Regions from separate parts of the Citrobacter sp. CFNIH10 genome, predicted to be linked through region 2. Evidence: predicted binding sites of a transcription regulator. Region 2 holds the regulator's gene; the other holds the start of a gene.
What was found. The regulator sigma-54, encoded in region 2, starts transcription at its own class of promoters, with help from an activator protein. The targets are predictions, from matches to a motif close to GTTGGCACANNTTTCGCTNT.
Positions count from the first base shown of each region.

Region 1: the regulator sigma-54 is predicted to act here: its motif matches at 1,652-1,671, upstream of hypA (hydrogenase maturation nickel metallochaperone HypA).

Region 1 covers NZ_CP026216.1:40,483-55,860, forward strand. Annotated here, with positions in the region: gene hycC (formate hydrogenlyase subunit 3) at 1-282, opposite strand, end outside; gene hycB (formate hydrogenlyase subunit HycB) at 279-890, opposite strand; gene hycA (formate hydrogenlyase regulator HycA) at 1,027-1,488, opposite strand; gene hypA (hydrogenase maturation nickel metallochaperone HypA) at 1,699-2,049, shown strand; gene hypB (hydrogenase nickel incorporation protein HypB) at 2,053-2,925, shown strand; gene hypC (hydrogenase 3 maturation protein HypC) at 2,916-3,188, shown strand; gene hypD (hydrogenase formation protein HypD) at 3,188-4,309, shown strand; gene hypE (hydrogenase maturation carbamoyl dehydratase HypE) at 4,306-5,316, shown strand; gene flhA (formate hydrogenlyase transcriptional activator FlhA) at 5,542-7,620, shown strand; gene C2U53_RS03510 (nitrous oxide-stimulated promoter family protein) at 7,698-8,042, opposite strand; gene C2U53_RS03515 (metal ABC transporter substrate-binding protein) at 8,247-9,164, shown strand; gene sitB (iron/manganese ABC transporter ATP-binding protein SitB) at 9,161-9,982, shown strand; gene sitC (iron/manganese ABC transporter permease subunit SitC) at 9,979-10,836, shown strand; gene sitD (iron/manganese ABC transporter permease subunit SitD) at 10,827-11,675, shown strand; gene mutS (DNA mismatch repair protein MutS) at 11,823-14,384, shown strand; gene C2U53_RS03540 (non-oxidative hydroxyarylic acid decarboxylases subunit D) at 14,478-14,714, opposite strand; gene C2U53_RS03545 (non-oxidative hydroxyarylic acid decarboxylases subunit C) at 14,725-15,378, opposite strand, start outside.
Region 2 covers NZ_CP026216.1:702,883-718,260, reverse strand. Annotated here, with positions in the region: gene gltB (glutamate synthase large subunit) at 1-581, opposite strand, end outside; gene C2U53_RS06750 (TIGR01212 family radical SAM protein) at 1,268-2,197, shown strand; gene arcB (aerobic respiration two-component sensor histidine kinase ArcB) at 2,291-4,627, shown strand; gene elbB (isoprenoid biosynthesis glyoxalase ElbB) at 4,856-5,509, shown strand; gene mtgA (monofunctional biosynthetic peptidoglycan transglycosylase) at 5,506-6,225, shown strand; gene yrbL (PhoP regulatory network protein YrbL) at 6,233-6,865, opposite strand; gene npr (PTS phosphocarrier protein NPr) at 7,065-7,337, opposite strand; gene rapZ (RNase adapter RapZ) at 7,334-8,188, opposite strand; gene ptsN (PTS IIA-like nitrogen regulatory protein PtsN) at 8,222-8,713, opposite strand; gene hpf (ribosome hibernation promoting factor) at 8,829-9,116, opposite strand; gene rpoN (RNA polymerase factor sigma-54) at 9,139-10,572, opposite strand; gene lptB (LPS export ABC transporter ATP-binding protein) at 10,620-11,345, opposite strand; gene lptA (lipopolysaccharide ABC transporter substrate-binding protein LptA) at 11,352-11,906, opposite strand; gene lptC (LPS export ABC transporter periplasmic protein LptC) at 11,875-12,450, opposite strand; gene kdsC (3-deoxy-manno-octulosonate-8-phosphatase KdsC) at 12,447-13,013, opposite strand; gene kdsD (arabinose-5-phosphate isomerase KdsD) at 13,034-14,020, opposite strand; gene C2U53_RS06675 (calcium/sodium antiporter) at 14,035-15,012, opposite strand; gene mlaF (phospholipid ABC transporter ATP-binding protein MlaF) at 15,221-15,378, shown strand, end outside.

The DNA of each region.
Region 1 (15,378 bases), 660 kb from region 2:
GTACAAACTGACGAACAGTCCACACAGCCCCAGCGTAATCAGCCAGATAGCATTCAGCGGGGTGATTTGTACGCTGTGGCCGATAAACGGTATCACGCCGCGCACCGCGACAGCGTTGATGAGCACGGAGAAACCCGCCGCGGCAGTACACAAGCCCCCCACCGCGCCGCCCACACCAGCAACCCAGCCGCTAAGCGCTTTATGAAAAGAGAACAGAAATGCCAGGACGGCGGCGGCGGCAAACCAGGCCACACCGCTGATGATCAGTGAAATTGCGCTCATTTTGCCTCCCCACTCTGAGCCTGCTGAAACAAGGAGAGATCGCCGAAGTCAGTATTGAAAGTCAGCTCACGTTTCCGTTTACTGGCGCGGGCGATGTCCATGTTGTTCACCAGATGCAGAGCTTTCGTCGGACACATCCGTACACAGGCCGGGCCTTGTTCATCGAAACTGCACAGATCGCATTTCACCGCGATGGCACGCACGCCCGGAACCCAGTCCAGCAGCGTACTGACGCGAGCCGGTGCCGGTGGCGCTGGTGGTGCTTTAGGCGTATTGGCGTTGGCCGGGATATGCAGCGGACGGCTGCCGGAAAATTCGATCGCGCCAAACGGACAGGCAATGCCGCACAGTTTGCAGCTCACGCACAGGCTTTCATTAAGCTGTACGGCGCCATCCACCCGGTTAATGGCGTTAACCGGACACACGGTGGCGCAAGGGGCATCTTCACAGTGGTGGCAAAGCTGCGGCGCAGATTCTTTTTCATTCAGCATCACTTTCAGGCGCGGCATAGACTGTAGGCCGTGCTGGCGATGCGTCTCTGAACAGGCGGCCTCGCAGGTGTGGCAGCCGATACAGAGCGTGGAGTCAGCAATTACAAAACGATTCACCAGGCATTCCTCAGGTGATAGTCATTTTTGACGAAAACATGCCGATGAAATGTCATTTTCGACACTGTTCGACACGTCTGTCCCTTAAAGCGTCGTGACAACCCATGAGACGACGTCACGACGTAAAACGCTGGGGTCAGGCCGCCGGATTTTGTCTCGCCACCAGTTGGCTCAGATTGATCGGCGACCCGCTTTCAACAGCGGCATACAGTCGGTCATAAACGCTGGCGATTTTATCGAGATAGTGTTCCAGCACCTGCTCACGCTCACGGTTGCTGACCCGCTCGTCCACTTTGCCATCAATGCTCAATTGCGCCTGTGCAATCAGTTGCTTATCTTCGCCATCTTTTGTTTCGACGTAATACTCAATGGTGTGGCTGTTGAAGCCTTCCGCCATCGTGACGGTGATGCGAAAGTGTTCGAACAGTACGAAACAGAGATCTTTATCCGGCGCGCAGCTCATCGCATGGTGCAGACGCGCTTTCGACAGGGTGATCCCCTGAACCAGCGAATTGCAGTAAATATGCCACTGGTCCTGTAGGCGACGATGCCGCTGCGCGATGTAATCGGCTTTTTCGCTTATTTCCCAAATAGTCATGTCAGGTTACCCGTTTAACAGAGATAGCCTGCCATAAGCATTTTCCATGCCAGTTTTTAACCATTTGTTTTTTCATGAATTTAATAATAAAAGACGGCTGTCGACGCCCGAATGACATGTCATTTCGTCATCATCGTCATCGACAAATGCCCCCAACTTTCAGGCTGGCATAGTTATTGCTTATCACTGCCCATCATATCGGGAGGCACTATGCACGAAATTACCCTTTGCCAGCGGGCACTGGAATTGATCGAACAACAGGCCGTCGCGCACGGCGCAAAACGGATAACTGGGGTCTGGCTCAAAATTGGCGCATTTTCTTGCGTAGAAACCAGCGCTCTCTCCTTTTGTTTTGATCTGGTATGCCGTGGCACCGTTGCGGAAGGTTGTAAACTGCACCTCGAGGAACAAGAAGCCGAATGCTGGTGTGAATCCTGTCAGCAATACGTCACCTTACTGACCCAACGCGTACGCCGTTGCCCGCAATGCAATAGCGACACGCTGCAAATCGTGGCCGATGATGGATTACAGATTCGACGAATAGAAATAGATCAGGAGTGAGCGATGTGTACAACATGCGGTTGCGCTGAAGGCAACCTTTATATAGAGGGTGATGAGCATAACCCTCATTCCGCGTTTCGCAGCGCGCCTTTTGCCCCGGCAGCTCGCCCGGCGCTGAATATTACCGGCATAAAAACGTCCGAATTCACCCCGAGCCAGACGGAAGAAGGCGATCTGCACTACGGTCACGGTGAAGCCGGCACCCACGCGCCAGGCATGAGCCAGCGGCGTATGCTGGAAGTAGAAATCGACGTGCTGGATAAAAACAACCGTCTGGCCGAGCGCAACCGCGCCCGCTTCGCCGCGCGCCAACAGTTGGTGCTCAACCTCGTCTCCAGCCCAGGATCCGGTAAAACCACTCTGCTTACCGAAACGCTGATGAAGCTGAAAGACAGCGTCCCGTGCGCCGTCATTGAAGGCGACCAGCAGACGGTCAACGACGCCGCGCGCATTCGCGCCACGGGCACTCCGGCCATTCAGGTCAACACCGGCAAAGGCTGTCACCTCGATGCGCAGATGATTGCCGATGCCGCGCCGCGTCTGCCGCTGGAAGACCACGGCATTCTGTTTATCGAAAACGTCGGCAACCTCGTCTGCCCGGCGAGTTTTGATCTCGGCGAACGCCATAAAGTGGCGGTGCTTTCTGTCACCGAAGGCGAAGACAAGCCGCTGAAATACCCGCATATGTTCGCCGCCGCCTCGCTGATGCTGCTCAACAAAGTCGACCTGCTACCGTACCTGAATTTCGACGTTGAGAAGTGCATTGCCAGTGCCCGGGAAGTTAATCCGGATATAGAGATCATCCTGATTTCCGCCACCAGCGGCGAAGGAATGGATCAGTGGCTGAACTGGCTGGAGGCACAGCGATGTGCATAGGCGTTCCCGGCCAAATCCGCACTATCGAAGGTAACCTGGCGAAAGTCGACGTTTGCGGCATTCAGCGCGACGTCGATCTGACGCTGGTCGGCAGTTGTGATGAGCACGGCGAACCTCGTCTGGGCCAGTGGGTACTGGTCCACGTCGGTTTTGCCATGAGCGTGATTAACGAAGCCGAAGCGCGCGACACGCTCGATGCGCTCCAGAACATGTTTGATGTTGAGCCGGACGTCGGCGCTTTGCTGTATGGCGAGGAAAAATAATGCGTTTTGTTGACGAATACCGCGCGCCGGAACAGGTGATGCAACTGATTGAACACCTGCGTGAACGTGCCGCGCATCTGCCGTATACCGCTGAACGTCCGCTGCGCATTATGGAAGTTTGCGGCGGCCATACACACGCGATCTTCAAATTTGGTCTCGACCAGTTGCTCCCTGATAACGTGGAGTTTATCCACGGCCCGGGTTGTCCGGTCTGCGTACTGCCGATGGGACGTATCGACAGTTGCGTTGAAATTGCCAGCCATCCGGAGGTGATTTTCTGTACCTTTGGCGACGCCATGCGCGTGCCGGGGAAACAAGGTTCGCTGTTGCAGGCGAAAGCGCGCGGTGCGGACATTCGCATCGTCTACTCGCCGATGGATGCGCTCAAACTGGCGCAGGAAAACCCAACGCGTAAAGTCGTGTTTTTCGGCCTCGGCTTTGAAACGACCATGCCGACCACCGCCATTACCCTGCAACAGGCAAAACTGCGCGACGTGCAGAATTTTTACTTCTTCTGTCAGCACATCACGCTCATTCCGACCCTGCGCAGCCTGCTGGAACAGCCCGATAACGGCATCGACGCGTTTCTCGCTCCAGGTCACGTCAGTATGGTGATCGGTACCGACGCCTATCATTTTATTGCCAGTGAGTTTCATCGTCCGCTGGTGGTCGCTGGATTCGAACCCCTTGATCTACTGCAAGGCGTCGTGATGCTGGTTGAGCAGAAAATAGCGGCCCACAGCCAGGTCGAAAACCAGTATCGCCGCGTGGTGCCAGACGCCGGCAACCTGTTGGCGCAACAGGCTATTGCCGACGTATTTTGCGTCACCGGCGACAGCGAGTGGCGCGGCCTGGGGGTGATTGAATCCTCCGGCGTGCATCTGACGCCTGACTATCAGCGTTTTGATGCCGAAGCGCATTTCCGACCGGCACCTCAGCAGGTTTACGACGACCCGCGCGCCCGCTGCGGCGACGTGCTGACCGGGAAATGTAAACCGCATCAGTGCCCGTTGTTTGGCAAGACCTGTAATCCAGAGACCGCCTTCGGCGCACTGATGGTCTCTTCAGAAGGCGCATGCGCCGCCTGGTATCAGTATCGTCAGCAGGAGTGTGAAGCATGAAGAGCGTACAACTCGCCCACGGTAGCGGCGGTCAGGCCATGCAGCAACTGATTAACAGTCTGTTTATGGAAGCCTTCGCTAACCCGTGGCTGGCGGAGCAGGAAGATCAGGCGCGGCTTGAACTGGCGCAACTGGTCGCTGAAGGCGATCGGCTGGCATTCTCCACCGACAGCTACGTCATTGACCCACTGTTTTTCCCCGGCGGCAACATCGGCAAGCTGGCGATCTGCGGTACCGCCAATGACGTCGCCGTCAGCGGCGCAATTCCACGCTATCTCTCCTGCGGCTTTATCCTCGAAGAAGGACTGCCGATGGAGACGCTGAAAAGCGTGGTAAACAGCATGGCCGCCACCGCGCGTGAGGCCAATATCGCGATCGTGACCGGCGATACAAAAGTTGTTCAACGTGGCGCAGCGGACAAATTATTCATCAACACCGCAGGCATGGGGGCGATTCCAGCCAATATTCACTGGGGTGCACAAACCCTGGCAGCGGGCGACGTGCTGCTGGTCAGCGGTACGCTGGGCGATCACGGCGCCACTATTCTTAATCTGCGTGAACAGTTAGGGCTGGATGGCGAACTGGTCAGCGACTGCGCGGTATTAACGCCGCTAATTCAGTCGTTGCGCGATATCCCCGGCGTGAAAGCCCTGCGCGACGCGACGCGTGGCGGCGTGAACGCGGTCACCCATGAGTTTGCCGCCGCCTGCGGTTTTGGCATTGAGCTGTCCGAATCCGCACTTCCCGTGAAACCTGCCGTTCGTGGAGTATGTGAACTACTGGGTCTGGATGCGCTTAACTTCGCAAACGAAGGCAAGCTGGTCATTGCCGTTGAACGTCAGGCGGCCGGGCAGGTGCTGGCGGCGTTGCATGCCCATCCGTTGGGGCGCGATGCGGCACTGATTGGCGAAGTGGTCGAACGTAAAGGTGTGCGTCTGGCCGGTCTTTACGGCGTGAAGCGCACGCTGGATTTACCGCATGCAGAACCGCTGCCGCGGATCTGTTAAGTCCGTCATTATGCCGGATGGCGGCGTCGCCTTATCCAGCCTACACAATCGGTTGAACCGTTGGTCGAATAAGGCGTTTTCGCCGTTATTCAACTCACACAAACTGTTCGAACCGTAGGCCGGATAAGGCGTTTTTTGTCGACACCCGGCGGAAGTCGAGTATCTATATCTATAATTTAATTTCTTTTTTTGCACCGCGCAGCGGTACTTTCCTGGAAAAGCAATATGTCGTATACACCGATGAGCGATCTCGGGCAGCAAGGATTGTTCGACATCACTCGCACATTGTTACAGCAGCCCGACCTGCAATCGCTAAGCGAGGCGCTTTCGCAACTGGTAAAGCGCTCGGCGCTTGCCGACAGCGCGGCGATTGTGTTGTGGCAAGCGCAGACACAGCGGGCGTCCTGGTACGCCACGCGCGATAACGGCAAACCCGTCATCTACGAAGATGAAACCGTGCTGGCCCACGGCCCGATCCGCCGTATTCTCTCTCGCCCCGATGCCCTGCACTGCAATTATCACGAGTTTTCAGAAACCTGGCCGCAACTGGCTGCTGGCGGCCTTTACCCGCCATTCGGCCACTACTGCCTGCTGCCGCTGGCGGCGGATGGCCGCATTTTTGGCGGCTGCGAATTTATCCGCAACGACGATCGCCCCTGGAGCGAAAAAGAGTACGAGCGTCTGCAAACCTTCACCCAGATTGTCGGCGTGGTGGCAGAGCAAATTCAGTGCAGGGTCACGAACAACGTCGATTACGATCTCTTGTGCCGCGAACGCGACAACTTTCGTATTCTGGTCGCCATCACTAACGCCGTACTCTCCCGGCTCGACATGGATGAGCTGGTAAGTGAAGTCGCCAAAGAGATCCATCACTATTTCAACATCGACGACATCAGCATTGTCCTGCGTAGCCACCGTAAAAATAAGCTCAGCATTTACTCCACTCACTACCTCGATGAAAATCATCCCGCACACGAACAAAGCGAAGTCGATGAAGCTGGCACTCTGACGGAACGGGTGTTTAAAAGCAAAGAGATGCTGCTGATAAACCTGAACGAACGGGACGCGCTGGCCCCCTATGAACGCATGCTGTTCGATACGTGGGGCAACCAGATTCAGACGCTGTGCCTGCTACCGCTGATGTCGGGCAACACCATGCTCGGCGTACTCAAGCTGGCGCAGTGTGAAGAAAAAGTGTTTACCACCGCCAACCTGAACCTGCTGCGCCAGATTGCCGGGCGCGTCGCCATCGCCGTGGACAACGCCCTCGCCTATCAGGAAATCCATCGGCTGAAAGAGCGGCTGGTGGATGAAAACCTGGCGCTTACCGAACAGCTCAACAATGTCGACAGCGAGTTTGGTGAAATCATCGGGCGCAGCGATGCGATGTACAGCGTGCTCAAGCAGGTCGAGATGGTGGCCCAGAGCGACAGCACTGTGCTGATCCTCGGTGAAACCGGCACCGGGAAAGAGCTGATTGCCCGCGCAATCCACAATCTGAGTGGGCGTAACGCACGCCGGATGGTGAAGATGAACTGCGCCGCCATGCCCGCTGGCCTGCTGGAAAGTGACCTGTTCGGTCACGAACGCGGCGCCTTCACCGGTGCCAGTGCGCAGCGCATTGGCCGCTTTGAGCTGGCGGATAAAAGTTCTTTGTTCCTGGATGAAGTGGGCGACATGCCGCTGGAATTACAGCCTAAGCTTTTACGCGTCTTACAGGAACAGGAATTTGAGCGTCTGGGCAGCAATAAGCTGATCCAGACCGACGTGCGCCTGATCGCCGCCACCAACCGTGACCTGAAAAAAATGGTCGAGGATCGCGAGTTTCGTAGCGATCTCTACTACCGCCTCAACGTTTTTCCGATCCGACTTCCGCCGCTGCGCGAACGCCCGGAAGATATCCCCCTGCTGGTGAAAGCATTCACCTTTAAAATCGCTCGCCGCCTGGGGCGTAACATCGACAGTATCCCGGCGGAAACCCTGCGCATCCTCAGCAATATGGAGTGGCCGGGTAATGTGCGCGAACTGGAGAACGTGGTGGAACGTGCCGTTCTGCTGACGCGAGGAAGCGTGCTGCAACTCTCGCTGCCGGATATCGGCATGCTCTCACCTGGCGAACCGCCCGTCGCGACCGAAGTCGCCCAGGAAGGGGAAGACGAGTATCAGCTCATCCTGCGGGTGCTGAAAGAGACCAATGGTGTGGTTGCAGGCCCGAAAGGCGCAGCTCAGCGACTGGGTCTTAAGCGCACCACGCTGCTTTCACGCATGAAGCGTTTAGGCATTGATAAAGACGCGCTGGTTTGAGGCACGCGTTGCTGGATGTCGGGTGGGCAATTATCCGTAGGCCGGATTAAGGCGAAGCCGCCATCCGGCATTTCGCTTCACTTCTTACGCGAGTATTTTTCCGGCAGTTCCGGCACGGGACGTTTATCGTCGATGAGATGACGAACGGTCAGGATGGGATGACGCCAGAGCATTCTCGGCCCCGCCCAGCGCATAATCTGCTTCATCTCTTCACGCTTCGCTGGTTGATAACAGTGTACGGGACACTGTTTACAGGCCGGTTTATCCTCGCCAAAGACGCACTTATCCAGACGTTTTTGCGCATAGGCAAACAGCGCGTCGTAGTGTTCCGGCTCATCAGATGCCTGCGGACACTGGCTCTCGTACAGCGCGATCATTTTTTTAATCGTCAGTTTTTCGCGAGCAATGCGCTTGCCGGACATGATGCGCCCTCCACTACATTAAGGTGTATTTATTCTACAACTTAAATTCTCGCAACACTATCACCCAAAGGTGACACTCCCCCACCCACACCTCAAATAAGAATTATTTTCATTTAACACTATCTTTATACATGCCTTGTGCTATATAACATAGCAAAGGCTATATTCGATGAATAATTAACCACTTTTTTTATGAGGGATACTATGTCGCACCTCTCCCGTCTGACCTCGTCTCTGCTGGCGGCTGTACTGGCCATCTGCATGCTGTCACCGGCTTATGCCAAAGAGAAGCTCAATGTCGTTACCACCTTCACGATCATTGCGGACATGGCGCAAAACGTGGCGGGTGAGGCGGCCAACGTCAGTTCGATCACCAAACCCGGCGCGGAAATTCATGAGTATCAACCCACTCCGGGCGACATTAAGCGAGCGCAGGGGGCGCAATTGATCCTCTCTAACGGTCTGAATCTGGAGCTGTGGTTTGCCCGCTTCTACCAGAATTTGTCGGGTGTGCCGGAAGTGACGGTTTCTGACGGGGTGAAACCCATGGGCATCAGCGAAGGACCGTATAACGGGAAACCCAACCCTCACGCCTGGATGTCGGCGGAAAACGCGATGATCTACGTCGACAATATTCGCGACGCGCTGACGAAATACGATCCGGATAACGCCGCGATTTACCAGAAAAATGCCGAACGTTATAAAGCGCAAATTCACCAGACGCTGGCCCCTCTCCATGCCGCGCTGGCAAAAATCCCTGCCGATAAACGCTGGCTGGTCACCAGCGAAGGAGCGTTCTCTTATCTTGCCCGCGATAACGATCTGCAAGAGCTGTATCTCTGGCCGATCAACGCCGATCAGCAGGGAACGCCCAAACAGGTACGTAAAGTGATCGATGCGATCAGAGCGCATCAGATCCCCACCGTATTCAGCGAAAGCACCGTATCAGATAAACCGGCCCGTCAGGTCGCGCGGGAATCCGGCGCACATTACGGCGGCGTGCTGTATGTCGATTCCCTGAGCGCCGCCGATGGCCCCGTTCCCACCTATCTCGATCTGCTACGCGTTACCACCGAGACCATCGTCAGTGGTATCAATGACGGTTTGAGGAGTCAGAAATGAGTCAATCTGCGATTACCGTGAATCAGGTGACGGTGACGTATCGCAATGGTCATACCGCACTACGCGATGCCACCTTTCAGGTACCGGGCGGTTCGATTGCCGCGCTGGTAGGAGTCAACGGGTCGGGAAAATCAACGTTGTTCAAAGCACTGATGGGTTTTGTCCGCCTGGCCGACGGCGACATTTCCATCCTGCAACAGCCGGTGAATCACGCGCTGAAGCAGAATCTGATTGCCTACGTCCCACAGTCCGAAGAGGTTGACTGGTCATTTCCGGTGCTGGTGGAAGACGTCGTGATGATGGGCCGCTACGGACATATGGGCTGGCTACGTCGTCCGAAGGCTCAGGATCATGCCAGTGTTGACGCTGCGCTGGCGCGGGTGGATATGCTGGAATACCGCCACCGGCAGATTGGCGAGCTTTCTGGCGGGCAGAAAAAACGCGTCTTCCTCGCCAGGGCCATTGCCCAGGATGGCCAGGTCATTCTGCTGGATGAGCCTTTTACCGGCGTCGATGTCAAAACCGAAGCGCGCATTATTGCGCTGCTACGCGAGTTGCGCGATGAGGGGCGCACGATGCTGGTCTCCACCCACAATCTCGGGTCAGTCACCGAATTCTGTGATTATACGGTGATGATCAAAGGCACCGTGCTGGCGAGCGGCCCGACCGAAACCACTTTTACCGCCGACAACCTTGAACTGGCGTTCAGCGGCGTCCTGCGTCACGTCGCGCTCAGCGGCGGCGAAGAACACATCATTACCGACGACGAACGCCCGTTTATCTCCCGACGAGCGGCAGGCTGCGGAGAGTCATCATGAACTGGCTGACAGAACCCTTTGGTTATCAGTACATGCTCAACGCGATGTGGGTATCGGCGATGGTTGGCGGACTGTGCGCCTTTCTCTCCTGCTATTTAATGCTTAAAGGCTGGTCGTTGATTGGCGATGCGCTGTCGCACTCCATCGTGCCAGGCGTTGCCGGTGCCTACATGCTCGGCTTGCCCTTCTCTCTCGGTGCCTTTCTCTCCGGTGGCCTGGCAGCAGGCAGTATGCTTTTTCTGAACCAGCGCTCACGGCTTAAAGAAGATGCCATTATTGGCCTGATCTTCTCGTCATTCTTTGGCATCGGGCTGTTTATGGTGTCGCTCAACCCGATGTCGGTGAATATTCAGACCATCATTCTCGGCAACGTACTGGCCATCGCGCCGGAAGACATTGTGCAACTGGCGATTATCGGCACGGTTTCCCTGCTCATCCTGCTGCTGAAGTGGAAGGATCTGATGGTCACTTTTTTCGATGAAAACCACGCCCGCTCCATTGGCCTGCACCCGGCCCGTCTGAAGCTGCTGTTTTTCACTCTGTTATCGGTGTCCACCGTCGCCGCGCTGCAAACCGTGGGGGCATTTCTGGTGATCTGCCTGGTCGTGACGCCCGGTGCCACCGCCTGGCTGCTGACTGACCGCTTTCCACGCCTTCTTATGATCGCCGTTGCGATCGGCAGTGTGACCAGTTTTTTCGGCGCCTGGCTCAGCTACTGGCTGGACGGGGCGACCGGCGGGATCATTGTGGTGCTACAAACCGTATTATTCCTGCTGGCGTTCGTTTTTGCCCCCAAACACGGCCTGCTGGCAAACCGCCGTCGCGCACGACGTAAGGAGTCATCATGTTTCTGAGCACTCTGCTGGAACCCTTTCAGTTCGACTTTATGGTCAACGCGCTGGCCGTCTCCGCTCTTGTGGCGATTCCCTGTGCGTTACTGTCGGTATTTCTGGTGCTCAAAGGCTGGGCGCTCATGGGCGATGCCATGAGTCATGCGGTTTTTCCGGGAATTGTGCTGGCTTATATCGTCGGTATTCCACTGGCTATCGGCGCGTTTATTGCGGGCCTATTCTGCGCAGTCGCGACCGGATATCTTGATGACAACAGCCGCATCAAACGCGACACCATCATGGGGATCGTCTTCTCCGGGATGTTTGGCGCCGGACTGGTACTCTATGTCTCTATCCAGTCAGAGGTTCACCTCGATCATATTCTGTTCGGCGACATGCTAGGGATTTCGCTGAGCGATATTGGGCAAACGGCCTTCATTGTACTGGGTATCGCCCTGATCATTGCATTCAAGTGGAAAGATTTGCTGCTGCACGCCTTCGATCCGCATCAGGCGAAAGCCTGCGGCCTTAACACGACTTTGCTGCATTACGGACTGCTGTGCATGATTGCGCTGACCATTGTGGCGACGCTGAAATCGGTGGGGATCATTTTGTCAATCTCCCTGCTGATCGCCCCAGGCGCGATTGCCATTTTACTCACCCGCCGGTTTGCTCATGCGCTGTTGCTGGCAACGGGTCTGTCGGTGGTTACCTCATTTTTAGGTGTGTATCTGTCATTCTTCCTCGACAGCGCACCCGCTCCCACGATCGTCGTGCTGTTCACCATTCTCTTTATCGCGGCGTTTGTTTTTGCCGCATTACGCGACCGACATTCGGAATTGCGACAACAACAATCGGTGTAAAATTCTGAAACGGAAGAAGGATCGAGAAGTCGGCGATCCTGACTTTCCCTGAAATGCGTATCTCCGCTATCATGTGTCCCTTATGTGATAACAACGAAAACTAAAAGTATCGCAACCCATTTACATTCAGGGACTGGACACAACTCCATGAGTACAATCGATAATCTCGACGCCCACACCCCAATGATGCAGCAGTATCTCAAGCTGAAGGCCCAACACCCGGAGATCCTGCTTTTCTATCGCATGGGCGACTTTTACGAACTCTTTTACGACGATGCAAAACGGGCGTCGCAGTTGCTCGACATTTCGCTGACGAAGCGCGGTGCGTCTGCGGGCGAGCCCATCCCGATGGCGGGTATTCCCCATCATGCGGTCGAAAACTACCTCGCCAAGCTGGTCAATCAGGGTGAATCCGTCGCCATTTGCGAGCAAATTGGCGACCCGGCCACCAGTAAAGGGCCGGTTGAGCGTAAAGTCGTGCGTATTGTCACGCCGGGCACCATCAGTGATGAAGCCCTGCTACAGGAGCGCCAGGACAATTTGCTCGCCGCCATCTGGCAGGACAGTAAAGGCTACGGTTATGCTACGCTGGACATCAGCTCCGGGCGTTTTCGTCTGAGCGAACCCGCCGATCGCGAAACAATGGCCGCCGAACTGCAACGGACCAACCCGGCGGAACTGCTCTACGCCGAAGATTTCGCGGAGATGGCTCTGATTGAAGATCGTCGAGGATTACGTCGTCGCCCGCTGTGGGAATTTGAAATTGATACTGCACGTCAGCAGTTGAATTTGCAGTTTGGTACCCGCGATCTGATTGGCTTTGGCGTTGAAAACGCGCCGCGCGGACTTTGCGCCGCTGGCTGCCTGTTGCAGTACGTCAAGGATACCCAACGCACTTCCCTGCCGCATATTCGCTCTATCACCATGGAGCGGCAGCAGGACAGCATCATCATGGATGCCGCGACGCGCCGCAATCTGGAGATCACCCAGAATCTGGCTGGGGGCATGGAGAACACGCTGGCCGCCGTGCTCGACTGCACCGTGACGCCGATGGGCAGCCGTATGCTCAAACGCTGGCTGCATATGCCGGTACGTGATACGAAAATCCTGACAGAACGTCAGCAAACCATTGGTTCATTACAGGATGCAACCAGCGAACTGCAGCCCGTGCTTCGCCAGGTGGGCGATCTGGAACGTATTCTTGCGCGTCTGGCACTGCGCACCGCGCGTCCGCGCGATCTCGCTCGCATGCGCCACGCTTTCCAGCAACTGCCGGAACTGCGTGCGCAACTGGAATCGGTGGACAGCGCCCCTGTACAAATGCTGCGTGAGAAAATGGGCGAATTCGCCGAACTGCGGGAACTGCTGGAACGAGCGGTCGTTGACGCTCCCCCGGTTCTCGTTCGTGACGGTGGTGTTATTGCGCCAGGCTACAACGAAGAGCTTGATGAGTGGCGTGCCCTGGCAGACGGTGCGACCGACTATCTCGACAGGCTGGAAATCCGTGAGCGCGAGCGTACCGGGCTGGACACGCTGAAAGTCGGCTTTAACGCGGTGCACGGCTATTACATCCAGATTAGCCGTGGGCAGAGCCATCTCGCGCCAATTAACTACGTCCGCCGTCAGACGCTGAAAAACGCTGAGCGCTACATCATCCCAGAACTCAAAGAGTACGAAGATAAAGTTCTGACCTCCAAAGGCAAAGCGCTGGCGCTGGAAAAACAGCTCTATGATGAACTGTTCGACCTACTGCTACCGCATCTGGCGGATCTGCAACAGAGCGCCAGTGCGCTGGCGGAACTCGATGTACTGGTGAATCTGGCCGAACGCGCGTACACGCTGAACTACACCTGCCCAACCTTCAGCGATAAGCCAGGTATTCGTATTACCGAGGGCCGCCATCCGGTGGTGGAGCAGGTCCTGAATGAGCCGTTTATCGCCAACCCGCTCGACCTCTCACCACAGCGCAGAATGCTGATCATTACCGGACCAAACATGGGCGGTAAAAGTACCTACATGCGCCAGACCGCGCTGATTGCCCTGCTGGCCTATATCGGTAGCTACGTACCGGCGCAGAAGGTGGAGATTGGTCCTGTCGATCGTATCTTTACCCGTGTAGGCGCGGCGGACGATCTGGCCTCCGGGCGCTCCACCTTCATGGTAGAGATGACCGAAACGGCCAACATTCTGCACAACGCCACTGAGAACAGCCTGGTGCTAATGGATGAGATTGGCCGCGGGACATCCACTTACGATGGCCTGTCGCTGGCGTGGGCATGTGCGGAAAATCTGGCGAATAAGATCAAAGCGCTGACGCTGTTCGCGACGCACTACTTCGAGCTGACACAGTTGCCGGAAAAAATGGAAGGCGTAGCCAACGTCCATCTCGACGCGTTAGAGCACGGCGATACCATTGCCTTTATGCATAGCGTGCAGGACGGTGCGGCCAGTAAGAGCTACGGCCTGGCGGTCGCAGCGCTGGCGGGCGTTCCGAAAGAGGTGATCAAACGTGCGCGACAGAAACTGCGCGAACTGGAGAGCATTTCACCCAACGCGGCGGCAACACAGGTGGATGGCACCCAGATGTCGCTGCTGTCCGTTCCCGAAGAGACCTCTCCTGCCGTTGAAGCACTGGAAAATCTCGACCCGGATTCGCTAACGCCCCGTCAGGCGCTGGAGTGGATCTATCGGCTGAAGAGTCTGGTGTAAGAAAAAGGCCCGATGCCGCTTTGCGTATCGGGCCACATATTAACGGTACTTTTCCCAGGTCGGATAAGGCCTCAGCCGCCATCCGGCACTCCGTCAGCGCTTATCTTCTGTCAGCAGCGGCGGAATAGTGGGTACCATCGGCGCCTCATCGATATCTTTCTGCGTCATACGAAACGCCTGCGGGTAGTGTTCGCGGCTGGTACGACGTAGCGGCTCCGTATCACGCCAGGTGTACAGGCAATGTTGGCACTGATACACCGTCCAGACGCCTTTCACTGGCGAGGTCGCCATCACTTCAATATGTTCATCAGCACAACGTGGGCAAATCATCTGAGGCTCCTTATTTACGGTTGGCCAGCATGGCAGTCAGCTTTTCAGCCCAGGCTTTGGTTTCCGGGAGATCGCACACCGGCTGGCTATAGTGACCACGGTTATCCGGCGCAACGGGCGTGGTGGCGTCGATAATCAGCTTATCGGTGATCCCCGCCGGACTTGAGCCCGGATCCAGTTCCAGTACTGACATATTCGGTAGCTGAACCAGATCCCCCGCCGGGTTGACTTTCGACGACAGCGCCCACATCACCTGCGGCAGGTTGAACGGATCGACATCTTCATCCACCATAATTACCATCTTCACGTAACCCAGCCCGTGTGGCGTGGTCATCGCACGCAATCCCACCGCTCGCGCAAAACCACCGTAGCGTTTTTTGGTCGAGATAATCGCCAGCAGGCCGTGGGTATACATGGCGTTAACCGCCTGCACTTCCGGGAACTCCGCTTTTAGTTGCTGATACAGCGGAACGCAGGTGGCCGGCCCCATCAAATAGTCTATTTCTGTCCACGGCATACCGAGATAAAGGGATTCAAAAATCGGTTTACTGCGATACGACACCTTATCAATACGCACAACCGTCATATTGCGACCACCGGAATAGTGGCCGGTAAACTCGCCAAACGGCCCTTCAATTTCACGTTTGCGGCTTTCAATCACCCC
Region 2 (15,378 bases):
TCCGCCGGCATACACAGACCTTTATAGATGTTGACCAGGTTTGACAGGCTACAGACGTAGAAGTCTTTGTCTTCCTGTAGTCGTTTTTCAATACGGCGACGGGCGATGAACAGACGACGTTCCATATCGCGCGGACGCCAGCCCGCAGGGGCATTCACAAAAATTTGTTCAATACGCGGCAGGGAGGAGAGGGCGATTTCACCCAGTACACCTTCGTTGGTTGGTACATCACGCCAGCCAACAATCGACAGAGTTTCCTGCTGAAGCTCTTCTTCGACAATACGGCGAGAGGCGGCGGCCAGTTCAGGGTCTTTGTTCAGGAAGATCATGCCAACCGCGTAGTTTTTGGCTAAACGCCAGCCGTGCTCTTGCGCAACGATGCGGAAAAAGCGGTCAGGTTTTTGCAGCAGCAGACCACAACCATCGCCGGTTTTACCATCAGCGAGGATTGCGCCACGGTGCTGCATTCGGGCCAGTGCGTGTATGGCGGTACGCACTACCTTGTGGCTAGGTTCGCCTTCTATGTGGGCGATCAGGCCGAAACCACAGTTATCCTTCTCAAGGGATTTATCGTACAACATATCAGTGAACCTCCCCAGGCTCTGCGAGACCCCCTTCCGATACCGTTTGCGCACGGGCACACCAAGAGCATGGCGACGGGGTTTGCGTGTCATACGCGTACCTCGCATTCGCCCTCTTTATCCATTTCGCTTAGGTCAAACAAGTTTGAGGACTTGCTGTCAGAGGGAATCTCAATTACTGCATAAATATGATGAGCACACCGCTCATCCAGAAAGCTTCCAGCGGATTTCCACGTTATCGGGAATCCACACACAGGTCAAATGGCAATCTTATTTCTCTAATAATGTGCTATAGAGCATTTATCTTCATGAAAATATTGAAAATAATATCATTTTGACATTGAATTAACGTACTGGAAACGAGGCGAGGAGTGTGATCTGTCTCACTGTCATAACCGCTTGTTAGCTCATGTCTCCGCTTTATTCGTCGTCAGATGTGGTGTTTTGTGCTGGTTTGTTGCGATATGGCATTTCATGATACTGTTTTTGCGCAATCGACGTCAGAAGATAAAAAAAATGACCGGAGATAAGGAAAAGTAATTGGCTGGGTTGTGAATGAAATATCGTTTATTTTGACTGGATATGCAATTGATAAAAGCCTGCCGGGGCGATTGATCCAGGTCATCGCCGACAAGGGCTAAAAATGGCAGGCTTTGGCCTCTTTTCAAGGCGCGGTCTATCAGATTATGCAGTTACAGAAATTAGTCAATATGTTTGGTGGGGATCTTTCTCGGCGTTATGGGCAAAAGGTTCATAAACTGACGCTCCACGGCGGATTTAGCTGCCCAAATCGCGATGGCACCATCGGACGCGGCGGCTGCACTTTCTGTAATGTTGCCTCTTTTGCGGATGAAGCGCAGCAGCATCATTCGATCGCCGAACAACTCGCGCACCAGGCGCATCTGGTTAATCGTGCGAAACGCTATCTGGCCTATTTCCAGGCCTATACCAGTACCTTTGCTGAAGTGCAGGTGTTGCGCTCGATGTATCAGCAGGCGGTCAGTCAGGCCAGTATTGTCGGGCTGTGCGTGGGAACGCGTCCCGACTGCGTACCGGAGGCGGTTCTCGATCTGCTCTGTGAGTATAAAGACCAGGGCTATGAAGTGTGGCTGGAGCTGGGGCTGCAGACCGCGCATGACAAAACGCTGCACCGTATTAATCGTGGTCACGATTTTGCCTGTTATCAGCGCACGACCCGCCTTGCCCGTGAGCGCGGCCTGAAAGTTTGTTCGCACCTTATTGTCGGCCTGCCGGGAGAACGGCAAGCGGAATGCCTGCAAACGCTTGAGCGAGTAGTGGAGACGGGAGTGGATGGCATCAAACTGCATCCGCTGCACATCGTGAAGGGCAGCATTATGGCCAGAGCGTGGGAAGCAGGGCGTCTGAACGGGATTGAACTGGATGACTACACGCGAACCGCAGGCGAGATGATCCGTCATACCCCGCCGGAGGTGATTTATCATCGTATTTCCGCCAGCGCGCGCCGTCCCACGCTGCTGGCACCGTTGTGGTGCGAAAACCGCTGGACCGGGATGGTCGAGCTGGATCGTTATCTGAATACGCATGGCGTGCAGGGTTCTGCGATCGGACGGGCATGGATTCCGCCTGACGCCTGAACTATGACGGGCATTCGCATTTCTTGCACATTCTTCAACGTCTTGCCCAGAATTGAGTATTATTGTGCCAGGTTGTCGTAAAGGAAATCCCTGATGAAGCAAATTCGTATGCTGGCGCAGTACTATGTGGACCTGATGATGAAATTGGGTCTGGTGCGCTTTTCGCTGTTGTTGGCGTTAGCGCTCGTTGTGCTGGCAATTGTGGTGCAGATGGCGGTCACCATGGTGCTACATGGTCGGGTCGAACAGATCGATGTCATCCGCTCCATTTTCTTTGGTTTGTTAATCACCCCATGGGCGGTCTATTTTTTGTCGGTGGTGGTGGAGCAACTGGAAGAATCCCGTCAGCGGTTATCCCGACTGGTGCAAAAGCTGGAAGAGATGCGTGAGCGCGACCTCAAGCTCAACGTCCAACTGAAAGATAATATTTCGCAGCTGAATCAGGAGATTGCTGACCGCGAAAAGGCAGAGGCGGAACGCCAGTCCACGTTTGAGCAGCTCAAAGTTGAGATCAAAGAGCGCGAAGAGGCGCAGATCCAACTTGAACAGCAATCCTCTTTTTTACGTTCTTTTCTGGATGCCTCGCCGGATTTGGTTTTTTATCGCAACGAAGATAAAGAGTTTTCCGGCTGTAACCGGGCGATGGAGTTGCTCACCGGCAAAAGCGAAAAACAACTGGTTCATTTAAAGCCTGCTGATGTGTACTCGCCGGAAGCCGCCGAAAAAGTCATTGAGACCGACGAAAAAGTTTTCCGCCATAATGTGTCGCTGACCTATGAGCAATGGCTTGATTATCCCGACGGGCGCAAAGCCTGTTTTGAAATCCGCAAAGTGCCTTATTACGATCGCGTTGGTAAACGTCATGGCCTGATGGGTTTTGGTCGCGATATTACCGAGCGCAAGCGCTATCAGGATGCGCTTGAGCGCGCCAGCCGCGATAAAACCACCTTTATTTCCACCATTAGCCACGAGCTGCGCACACCGCTGAACGGAATTGTCGGTCTGAGTCGTATTCTGCTGGACACTGAGCTGACGGCCGAACAGGAAAAATACCTGAAAACGATCCATGTCTCCGCCGTGACGTTGGGGAACATCTTCAACGATATCATTGATATGGATAAGATGGAGCGGCGTAAGGTTCAACTGGATAACCAGCCAGTGGATTTCACCAGCTTCATGGCCGATCTGGAGAACCTCTCCGGCCTGCAGGCGCAGCAGAAAGGGCTGCGTTTTGTGCTCGACCCGACCTTGCCGCTGCCGCATAAAGTGGTGACTGACGGCACGCGTCTGCGGCAGATCCTGTGGAACCTGATCAGCAACGCGGTGAAATTTACCCAGCAGGGCCAGGTGACCGTGCGCGTACGTTACGATGCCGGCAGTACTCTGCACTTTGAAGTGGAAGATTCCGGCATCGGCATTCCGCAGGATGAGCAGGACAAAATCTTCGCCATGTATTATCAGGTGAAAGACAGTCACGGCGGAAAACCAGCGACCGGTACAGGCATCGGTCTGGCGGTCTCGCGTCGTCTGGCGAAAAACATGGGTGGAGATATCACCGTGGCAAGTCAGCCAGGTAAAGGCTCTATCTTTACTCTGACCGTCCATGCGCCAGCGGTGGCAGAAGAAGTTGAAGATGCGTTTGAGGATGACGATTTGCCGCTACCGGCGTTAAATGTCCTGCTGGTGGAAGATATCGAACTGAACGTCATTGTGGCGCGCTCGGTGCTGGAAAAACTCGGCAATAGCGTGGATGTCGCGATGACCGGGAAAGCGGCGCTGGAGATGTTCACGCCGGGCGAATACGACCTGGTGTTGCTGGATATTCAGTTGCCGGATATGACGGGCCTCGATATTTCACGCGAACTGACCCAGCGTTATGCGCGTGAAGATCTGCCGCCGCTGGTGGCGCTGACGGCAAACGTCCTGAAAGATAAAAAAGAGTATCTGGATGCCGGTATGGATGACGTGCTGAGCAAGCCGCTGTCGGTACCGGCGTTAACCGCCATGATTAAGAAGTACTGGGATACCCAAGATGAGGAGGAGTGCACGGTGAAATCTGAAGAGAGCAGTAAATCGCAAGCGCTATTAGATATTCCGATGCTGGAACAGTACATAGAGCTGGTGGGGCCGAAACTAATTACCGATGGCCTGGCGGTGTTCGAGAAGATGATGCCAGGTTATTTAAGCGTTCTGGAATCCAATCTGACCGCGCGTGACAAAAAAGGCGTGGTTGAAGAAGGGCATAAAATTAAAGGGGCGGCGGGTTCTGTTGGCCTTCGTCATCTGCAACAGCTGGGGCAGCAGATCCAGTCACCCGATCTTCCGGCATGGGAAGATAACGTGGGGGAATGGATTGAAGAGATGAAACAGGAGTGGCAACACGACGTTGCGGTATTAAAGGCCTGGGTGGCAAACGCTGGAAAAAAATGACCCCGGCTTGACCGGGGTGCGCGAATACTGCGCCAACACCAGGGAAATCATGGCTGCGCCGTAAGTTATAATTGTGATTTAAAAGGCGCAGCGCGTAAATTCGGGCCGCACGCAGTTAAGATAGCAAATCTTAAATGCTTTGTTACATGAATCAGTTAAATGTGTGAAGCGTAGCATTTTAATCACAATTATTAATGTGCTGCAGATAGTGGTGAAAAGGACATTTGAATGAAAAAAATTGGCGTAGTTCTCAGTGGATGCGGTGTGTATGACGGTGCTGAAATTCATGAAACCGTACTGACGTTGCTGTCCATTGCCCGCAGCGGCGCGCAGGCCGTCTGCTTTGCGCCCGACAAAGCGCAGGCCGATGTGATTAATCATCTGACGGGCGAACCGATGGCGGAAACCCGTAATGTACTGATTGAAGCGGCCCGTATTACACGCGGCAACATTCGTCCGCTTTCTCAGGCAGTCTCAGCCGATCTGGATGCGCTGATTGTTCCTGGTGGTTTTGGCGCGGCCAAAAATTTGAGCAACTTTGCCAGTCAGGGCAGTGAATGCCGGGTTGATCCGGATTTAGCCGGGCTCGCTCTGGCGATGCATCAGTCGGGCAAGCCGCTGGGTTTTATGTGCATCGCCCCGGCGATGCTGCCGAAAATCTTCGACTTTCCGCTACGTCTGACAATCGGGACCGATATTGATACAGCGGAAGTGCTGGAAGAGATGGGGGCGGAGCATGTGCCGTGCCCGGTCGATGATATCGTCGTTGATGAAGATAATAAAATCGTCACCACACCGGCCTACATGTTGGCGCAGGACATCGCTCAGGCGGCAATGGGGATCGAAAAACTGGTATCACGCGTGCTGGTCCTGGCGGAATGAAAAAAGGAGTTTTCGCCTTTCTGAGGCGAGTGATATTGCGCGTCGTGATTATCCTCGCCGTTTTCTGGGGCGGTGGCATTGCGCTGTTTAGCGTGGTGCCTGTGCCTTTTTCAGCGGTAATGGTTGAGCGGCAGATCGGTGCCTGGCTACAGGGTGACTTTGGCTATGTTGCTCATTCCGACTGGGTGAGTATGGATGAAATCTCTCCGTGGATGGGACTCGCGGTGATTGCCGCAGAAGACCAGACCTTCCCGGACCACTGGGGTTTTGACGTTGCTGCCATCGAAAAAGCGCTGTCACATAACGAACGTAATGAAAACCGCATTCGCGGCGCGTCAACATTGTCACAGCAAACGGTTAAAAATCTCTTTCTCTGGGATGGGCGTAGCTGGTTGCGGAAAGGGCTGGAAGCCGGACTTACCGTCGGTGTAGAGACGGTCTGGAGCAAGAAGCGGATCCTGACGGTTTACCTGAATATCGCGGAATTTGGTGATGGCGTATTTGGCGTCGAAGCCGCCGCACAGCGCTATTTTGGCAAACCGGCCAGCCGATTGACTCAGTCAGAAGCGGCGCTGCTTGCCGCTGTATTACCCAATCCTCTGCGCTTTAAGGTCGCAGCACCTTCAGGCTATGTGCGTAGCCGTCAGGCGTGGATACTGCGTCAAATGCGTCAGTTGGGTGGGGAGTCGTTTATGACCCGCCACCACCTGCATTAAATCTGCATTACGCCTCGCGCGAAGAGAGTGACAATCCGCTGCGTTCTTTCGGATGGACGTCTTTTTCCAGCGCGACGGCCAGTACCGGTTGGGCGATAAAACGCTGCCACAGTCTTTCCTGCTTACGATGGCAGAACCATTTTGACCAGGTCGCCAGCGGGATCAACGTCCCTTCGCCAATATTATCGCAAACCACCGGCACCACTTCCGATTCGCTGATACGGTGACAAAGAATGTTCTGTGGTTTCAGCGTCATGGTGACGATATGGTTGTCACGCAGGTAGCGTTTTAGCGTCTTCAGCAGCTGACGCAGCACGGCAAAGTCGTCTTCGTAACGACATTGTTTGGCAAATTCGGTGAGAGTGATGGACGGCTTGCCGTCGTAATCGGCAATCACATCGTAAACGTAACCCGTTCCGCAGTCGGTCTCGACCGTGCCGTAATAGCGTGGGATACCGCTCCAGTCTTTCAGGTAGCGAGAGAGGTGAGCATAGTACTTCAGTTCACGCTGTGTCTCTTTGTCGCCGCCGTGTCCACTGTTGTAAACGATCTTAATACAACGTTGGGCATCATCCGGATGCGCATAACACTTACGATGTCGTCCGGTGCCCAGGGGAGTTTCTGCTGATAAACGAATCATGAGTGATATCCTGGAAATATTTACTGACAATAATCCAGTATGAACACTCAGGTTAAATGAAACCTAAACGACTTGTCTTAAGGTTTTCTTAAGGTAATTCTTAAGTTAAAAAGCGCACGAATTGTACAGTTTAGGGGGCAAAAACGAAAAAAAACGCCTGGTGGCGTTTTCTGTGAAGGTATCCGCGGAACGAGAAAACTCAGTCTTCGTCGAATCCCGAATTGAAAAGAGCGATGACGGCCGCCAGCGCTTCAACCTCTTGCGGACCGGAGGCTTCAACTTCAATCTGTCGGCCTTTGGCGGAGTCCAGCATCAGTAATGCGATGACGCTGTTGGCTTCCGCTTCGGTGCCTTCATCATTTCGTAGCAGGACTTCCGCGTCAAATCCCTGCATTAATTCAAAGAGCTTCATTGCTGGCCGGGCATGCATGCCCAGCTTGTTCGTGATTTCAACAGTTTGCTTCACGGTCATGTTTTGCGTTTTTCCAGCGTACGATGGCGTGACTGTACGTTTTTACCGCGTGAGCGGAAGTAGTCTGCCAGCTGTTCTGCAATATACACCGAACGGTGTTTCCCGCCGGTACAACCGATAGCAACGGTCAGATAGCTACGGTTGTTGGTCTCCAGCATGGGTAACCATAGCTCAAGATAGCTGCGAGTCTGGTAGATAAAATTGTGTACTTCTGTGTGTCTGTCGAGGAAGGCGGCGACGGGCTTGTCGAGACCGGTCATTGGACGCAGTTTCGGATCCCAGTGCGGGTTTGGCAGAAAGCGGACGTCGAAAACGTAATCGGCATCGATGGGGATCCCGTGCTTAAAGCCGAAGGACTCAAACACCATCGTCAGTTCACGCTCACGTTTACCCAACAGGCGGGTCCGCAGCATTTCAGCCAGTTCATGCACCGACATTTCTGAGGTGTCGACGATCAGGTCGGCGCGAGAACGCAGCGGTTCCAGCAGGTCACTTTCCTGATCAATGGCGCTTTCCAGCGACAGGTTCTTGCTGGAGAGAGGGTGCAAACGACGCGTATCGCTGTAGCGACGAATCAACGTGTTGCGATCGGCATCGAGGAACAGCAACTGCGGCGAGAACGCCTCGGGCAGGTTGTTCATCGCCTGCTCAAAAATTTCCGGCGACTCTGGCATATTGCGTACGTCAATGCTGACGGCAGCCGAAATCTGGCGTTCGGCAAGCGTGCGAGCCAGATCGGGTAACAATACGACGGGAAGGTTATCCACGCAGTAAAAGCCCATATCTTCCAGCGCGCGCAGGGCGACAGATTTACCTGACCCTGAACGACCGCTGACGATCATCAGTACCATGTACTGTTTCTCCTCACCAGGGAAAAAGGGGAGTTACGCTTCATCCTGACCGCCTTCGGTGTCAGTGATGATTTGATACAACTCTTCATCGCTCTGTGCGGCGCGCAGTCGACGGCAGATGGTTTTATCCGCCAGACGCTTAGCCACCAGCGATAGTGTATGCAGGTGCGTTTTGGTTTGATCCGCAGGCACCAGCAGGGCAAAAAGCAGATCAACAGGTTGATTATCAATCGCATCGAAGGCGATGGGCGTTTCCAGTTGCACAAACACGCCGACGGCGCGCAGGGTATCTTCTTCCAGCTTACCGTGCGGGATGGCGATCCCATTGCCGATGCCGGTACTGCCCATTTTTTCGCGCGTCAGGATCGCTTCAAAAACGACCTGCGGCGGTAGACTGAGCTGTTTTGCAGCCAGTTCACTGATGATTTCCAGCGCGCGTTTTTTGCTCTGGCAGTGAACGGCACTGCGCGTACATTCCTGGTTAAGTACACTACTCAGTTGTAGAGTCGTATCGTTATTTATCATAATTTCACCTAAGAATCCGTCCCACAACAGCGGAACGGATTCGGAGCGCTAACTGTACAAATGGCCTGTTGTTCTGCACAACAGGCCGTCCTGCACCCGCTAACTGCCCGAACAATTAGTGTTGTTTCAATTTATCTTTGTGTTTGGTGAGCTGTCTTGCCAGCTTGTCAATCAGGCCATCAATGGCCGCATACATATCCTGACCTTCCGCGCTGGCGTGAATTTCGCCACCGTTTACATGCAGTGTTGCATCCGAGATGTGGGTAACCTTTTCCACTTTCAACACAATATAGACCTGATTGATCCTGTCAAAATACTGTTCGAGTTTGGCGAACTTGGTATTCACAAAGTCACGCAGGGCTTCTGTGATCTCGACGTTGTTTCCAGTGATGTTGAGCTGCATAGTGTCTTCCTTATCGGTTGGGTCAAACCAGTTGTTTGCGCTGGTTTGACGGCGGAATGGATAAAGACTCTCGGTACTTCGCAACGGTGCGGCGCGCCACCATGATGCCTTGTTCCGACAGCATCGATGTTAGCTTGCTGTCGCTCAAAGGCTTCGCGGGGTTTTCCGCCGCAATCAACTTCTTCACCAGTGCGCGGATCGCCGTGGAGGACGCTTCGCCACCCCCCTCGGTATTCACATGGCTGGAGAAAAAATACTTCAGTTCAAAAATGCCGCGTGGACTGTGCAGATACTTCTGCGTCGTCACACGAGAAATGGTCGATTCGTGCATCTCGACGGCCTGGGCGATGTCAGCCAGCACCATCGGTTTCATAAATTCTTCGCCTTGCTCAAAGAAGGCTTGCTGCTGCTCAACGATGCAACGGCTGACGCGCAGCAGGGTATCATTGCGGCTTTCCAGACTCTTAATCAACCACTTCGCATCCTGCAAATTACTGCGGATGTACTGGCTGTCGGCGTCATTACGCCCACCGTTGCACATGGCGGCGTAGTGCTGATTGATCTGCAAGCGGGGAATGCTGTCACCGTTGAGCTCAACCGTCCAGTGACCGTTATGCTTGCGTACCAGCACATCCGGGATCACGTATTCCGGTTCGCCGGTCTGGATCGACTGTCCGGGTCGGGGATCGAGTGACTGAATCAGATTGACCGCCTCTTTGAGCACCTCTTCTTTGAGACGTGTGACGCGCATCAGAGTACGGAAGTCGTGGTTCGCCAGCAGATCGAGATGATCGCTGATGATCAACCGGGCTTCTTCAAGGAAGGGGGTCGCTTTGTCGAATTGCGAGAGCTGGATCAGTAAGCAATCGCGCAGATCTTTTGCCGCCACGCCTACGGGATCAAACCGCTGAATACGTTTGAGTACGGCTTCGACTTCATCAAGGCCGACCTCATCATTGCCCATGCTGTCGAGGATGTCGTCCAGCGAAACGGTGAGATAACCGGTATCGTCAACGGCATCTACAATCGACGTGGCGATTGCGCGGTCGGTATCGGAGAACGGGGTGAGTTCCACCTGCCACATCAGGTAATCCTGTAGGGTCTGCGTGGTTTCACCCTGGTAAACGGGGAGCTCATCGTCAATGTAGTCGCCGCTGGTGCCCGACGGCGTACCGGCGGTGTAGATTTCATCCCAGCTGGCGTCAAGCGGCAACTCTTCCGGCATCTCTTTTTGTTCGAGAGCGTCGGCGGTATCCAGCGTTTCGCTGTCCTGAGTTTCGCGGGTATCAACTTCGTCGTGAAGATCGGTTTGTTCCAGCAACGGATTGCTTTCCAGCGCTTGCTGGAGTTCCTGCTGCAGTTCCAGCGTGGACAACTGCAACAGACGAATCGCCTGTTGTAGCTGCGGCGTCATCGCCAGTTGTTGGCTCAGCCTGAGTTGCAAACCTTGCTTCATGTTCAGAGTCGTTTTCTCCCGCTATGACGTCGCAAACTTCTACCCTATCAGAGTCTGAAGTCTTCCCCAAGGTATACGCGCTTCACGTGTTCGTCCTGCAGGATTTCTGTCGGCGTGCCGTGCGCGATCAGGTGTCCCTGGCTCACGATATAGGCGCGTTCACACACGGCCAGCGTTTCGCGGACGTTATGGTCGGTAATCAACACGCCGAGACCGCTGTCACGCAGATGCTCAATAATGCGTTTGATATCGATAACGGAGATGGGGTCAACGCCGGCAAAGGGTTCATCCAGCAGGATAAATTTCGGGTTGGCGGCGAGGGCACGGGCGATTTCCACACGGCGACGTTCCCCGCCGGAGAGTGACTGACCCATGTTGTCGCGCAGATGCTCAATGTGGAACTCTTCCATCAGCTCGTTAGCGCGGTCTTCACGCTGTTCGCTGGTGAGATCGTCACGAATTTGTAGTACGGCCATCAGGTTATCGTACACGCTCAGGCGGCGAAAAATCGACGCTTCCTGCGGCAGATAGCCAATTCCGCGGCGCGCGCGGGCGTGCAACGGCAGCAGACTGATGTCTTCATCATCAATAATGATGTTACCGGCATCGCGCGGCACAATGCCGACGACCATGTAGAAGGTGGTGGTTTTACCCGCACCGTTCGGCCCAAGCAGACCGACAATCTCGCCCGAGTTGACGGTCAGGCTGACATCTTCCACGACGCGGCGGCCCTTGTAGGCCTTCGCCAGATTCTTTGCAGTTAATGTTGCCATAACGAATTAGTTACTCTTTTTCTGAGCCGGAGCCTGGTTTTTGTTTTTGTCCTGCAACTGCGACGGAACCAGAACGGTGGTCACACGCTTGCCTTTCTCACTGAAGGCCTGCATTTTCTGCTCTTTCACCAGATAGGTAATTTTGTCACCGGTGATGTTGCTGTCGAGCTGTTCCAGATACGCATTGCCGGTGAGCACGACAAAATCTTTCGCCAGTTCATAATGCATTTTCGACGCATGGCCTTTTACCGGCTTACCGTTGTCCTGCATTTGATAGAACGTGGCCGGGTTGCCGAAGCCATCAATGACCTCTTTACCCTCTTCACCGCCAGGGCGGGTAACGACCACTTTATCGGCGTTAATTTTGATAGTGCCCTGGGTCACAATGACATTACCGGTGAAGGTCACGACGTTGCCCTGCATATCCAGAGACTGCTGGTCCGATTCGATGTGGATCGGCTGTTCGGTATCGCCCGTGACGGCGAACGCCGGAATGCTGGCGGCCAGAAGTGAGCTGGCAAGCACAAGATTAAGGCTGAGTTTGTTTGTTTTGAATTTCATAGGAGGTTCTAACCTTTTCAATCAGCTCGGCGTTCTTGTTGCGTAAGTTGCCGCGCATTTTCAGTCCGCTGGAGTTAAATGTTGTTCCGTATAACGTGACGAGGTCTTCAGAGGTAACATCCTGCGTCACCAGATTGATCTGCGCGTTATCGGTGGTAATTCTGCGAAGTTGAGCGTCAGGCACCAGCGCGTTGACTTCAACGTGACCATAAAGATACAGCATTCGATCCTCGGTTAGCTTGGCTTTATCAGCCTTGATTGACCACGTCGGGATCTTGTCCTTATCAAACGTCGTTAATACGGGTTGTGTGAACCACGAAACGGCCTGATCGGAATAATATTCAACATGTTGGGCGATCAAACGATAGCTCAGCGCACCTTCCGGACTGTAGACAACGGTATCCGTATGCTCGCTCTTATAGGTCGGATCGCTCGTATTCACCACCACCTGCGCCGTGTCGTCTTTATCGGCCAGGTTAATCCCAATCAGCACCAGCACGGCCAATGACAGTAGAATGATAACCCAACGTCTGGCTTTACTCATATCGATTGCCCTTTGGCCTCATCAAGCTTACCCTGCGCCAGTAATAATAAATCACAGACTTCTCGTACCGCGCCGCGTCCGCCCGCGATTTTCGTGACATAATCCGCGCGCGGAAGCAGTAACGGATGCGCATCCGCAACGGCAATGCTCAGGCCAATTTTTTCCATCACCGGCCAGTCAATCAGATCGTCACCGACGTAGGCCACATTTTCCGGCGCAATCGCCAGTTTTGCCAACAGATCGTGAAAGGCGACCAGCTTGTCCGACTGCCCCTGATACAGGTGCGTGATCCCCAGTGTGGCACACCGATCTTCTACTAGTTTAGCCTTTCGTCCGGTAATGATGGCGACGTCGATATCAGACGTCAGCGCACAACGGATCCCGTAACCGTCACGGACGTTGAAAGCCTTCAGCTCTTCACCGTTGTTGCCCATATAAATCAGGCCATCCGACAGCACGCCATCGACATCAAGAATCAGCAGACGGATATTCTCTGCTTTGGCGATGACGTCTGCGCTGACGGGTCCATAACAGGTCGCAAGCGACGCACCTGCTTTGCTCATTTCATTTTATCCTTGAATTTCTACACAACGCCTGCACGCAGGAGATCATGCATATGTAACACACCGAGTAACTGGTCGCCATCGGCAACCATTACGGAGGTGATATGACGAGACTGCATTAAGTTCAGGGCATCGACCGCCAGTATTCCTGGACGCACGCGAATGCCCCCTGGCGTCATCACGTCGGCGATACCGAGCTGGCGCACATCAACGCCCATATCAAAGACGCGACGTAAATCACCGTCGGTGAAGATACCGTCGATCTTCATCGCATCATCGCAAATCACGGTCATCCCGAGGTTCTTGCGGGTTATCTCCAGCAGCGCATCGCGCAGGCTGGCTTCTTTGGTGACATGCGGGATTTCATCACCCGTATGCATAATATCGTTCACGCGCAACAGCAGTTTACGCCCTAGCGCACCGCCCGGATGCGACAGAGCAAAATCCTCAGCGGTAAAGCCGCGCGCCTTTAATAACGCCACCGCCAGCGCATCGCCCATCACTAATGTAGCGGTGGTGCTGCTTGTCGGGGCCAGTCCAAGCGGACAGGCTTCTTGCGGTACTTTAACACACAGATGGACATCCGCAGCACGCGCCATGCTGCTTTCTGGTCGCCCGGTGATGCAGATAAGCTGAACCTGCAGTCGCTTAAGAACTGGAATCAGGGCCGCGATCTCGCTGGATTCCCCGGAGTTGGAGATGGCAATCACTACATCCTGCGAGGTCACCATTCCCAGATCGCCGTGGGCGGCTTCGCCCGGATGAACGAAGAAGGAAGAGGTTCCGGTGCTGGCAAAGGTCGCGGCCATTTTGCGGCCAATATGCCCCGATTTCCCCATGCCCATCACCACCACTTTGCCGGTGCAGTTGAACATTTTCTCACAGGCGAGAGTGAAATCCTGGTTGATGTACTGATCGAGCTCCGCCAGGCCTTCACGTTCAATCGCCAGAACTTCTTTGCCGGCTTGCTGAAAGTCAAAACCCGGTTGTAACGCTAAGTGCGACATATGTCTGTTTCCAGTTATCCAACGAGAAGTGGCGATAGCCAATACAGCATCGCCAGCCATACGATAAAACCGCCGGTCAGCAGCACACCCGCGCCGCGACCGGACTGGCGGGGACGCCGCCAGCAAAGTAATGCAAAGACGATGCTCACCAGCAGCATCACGCTGTAGTCACGGCTGAACGCCAGCGGATTGACGTCACCCGGCGTAATCAGAGCAGGAAGGCCGAGAACAATGGTGAGGTTAAAAATGTTCGCGCCGATGATATTGCCCACCGCGATATCGTTCTCACCTTTGCGCACGCCCGCGATAGCGGTTGCCAGTTCAGGCAGGCTGGTGCCAATTGCGATCACCGTCAGGCCAATCGTCAGTTCGCTCATCGCGAAGAAATTGGCAATCACAGTGGCGTTATCCACCACCATTCGGGTCGCCATCGGCATGATAATCAGCGCAATGCCCAGCCATAAAAACGCCACCGGTAATCCGCCTTCACGCGGCAACTCGGCAACCTGTTCGCGGGTGAGGCTGTCATTGCCCTGACGCTCAGCGAGACGGGCGATTTTAACAATGAACAGCAGCCATAACACGGCTAACAGTAAAAGAAAGATACCATCGCTGCGGCTGAGTTGTCCGTCATACAGTACGGATCCGGCCACCACGCTAACCAGCAACATTAGCGGTAATTCGCGACGCAGAACATCGGAATGCACGGTAAAAGGGTGGATCAGCGCGGCAAGCCCGAGGATCAACAAAATGTTAGTAATGTTAGAGCCGAGCGCGGTGCCGACGGCTAAATCTAACTGCCCGTGCAGAGAGGCGGCGACAGAAACAATAATTTCAGGCAGAGATGTGCCTATACTGACTACCGTCATACCGATAATCAGCGGCGGGATCCCAAAGGTTCGACATAAGATTGACGCGGCAAAAACCAGGCGGTCGGCGCCGTAGACGACCAATAATAAACCAATAATTAACAGCGCCGTTGCTAAAAGCATCTAAAGTCCTTTCTTCAGGTATACTCGCCGGTCCACCGGGATCGTCTGGAAACCGTAACGAAGTCTTAATTTTGACTTTATGCAGCTAAAAAGTAAAACAAATGCCAGCTTTAGCTAACCAGCACGGGTAATATTCTGTAAATATGTTGGGTTCATGGCTGAATTCCACGCCATGCTGAGATCAACAAGCAACACGAAGGATGAATCAATGGGGCAGTCTGTGGCGAATTTAGTCGATATGCGCGATGTCAGCTTTACGCGCGGCGACCGCTGCATTTTCGATAACATCTCTCTGACCGTACCGCGTGGCAAGGTAACCGCGATCATGGGGCCATCGGGCATCGGTAAAACGACGCTCTTGCGTCT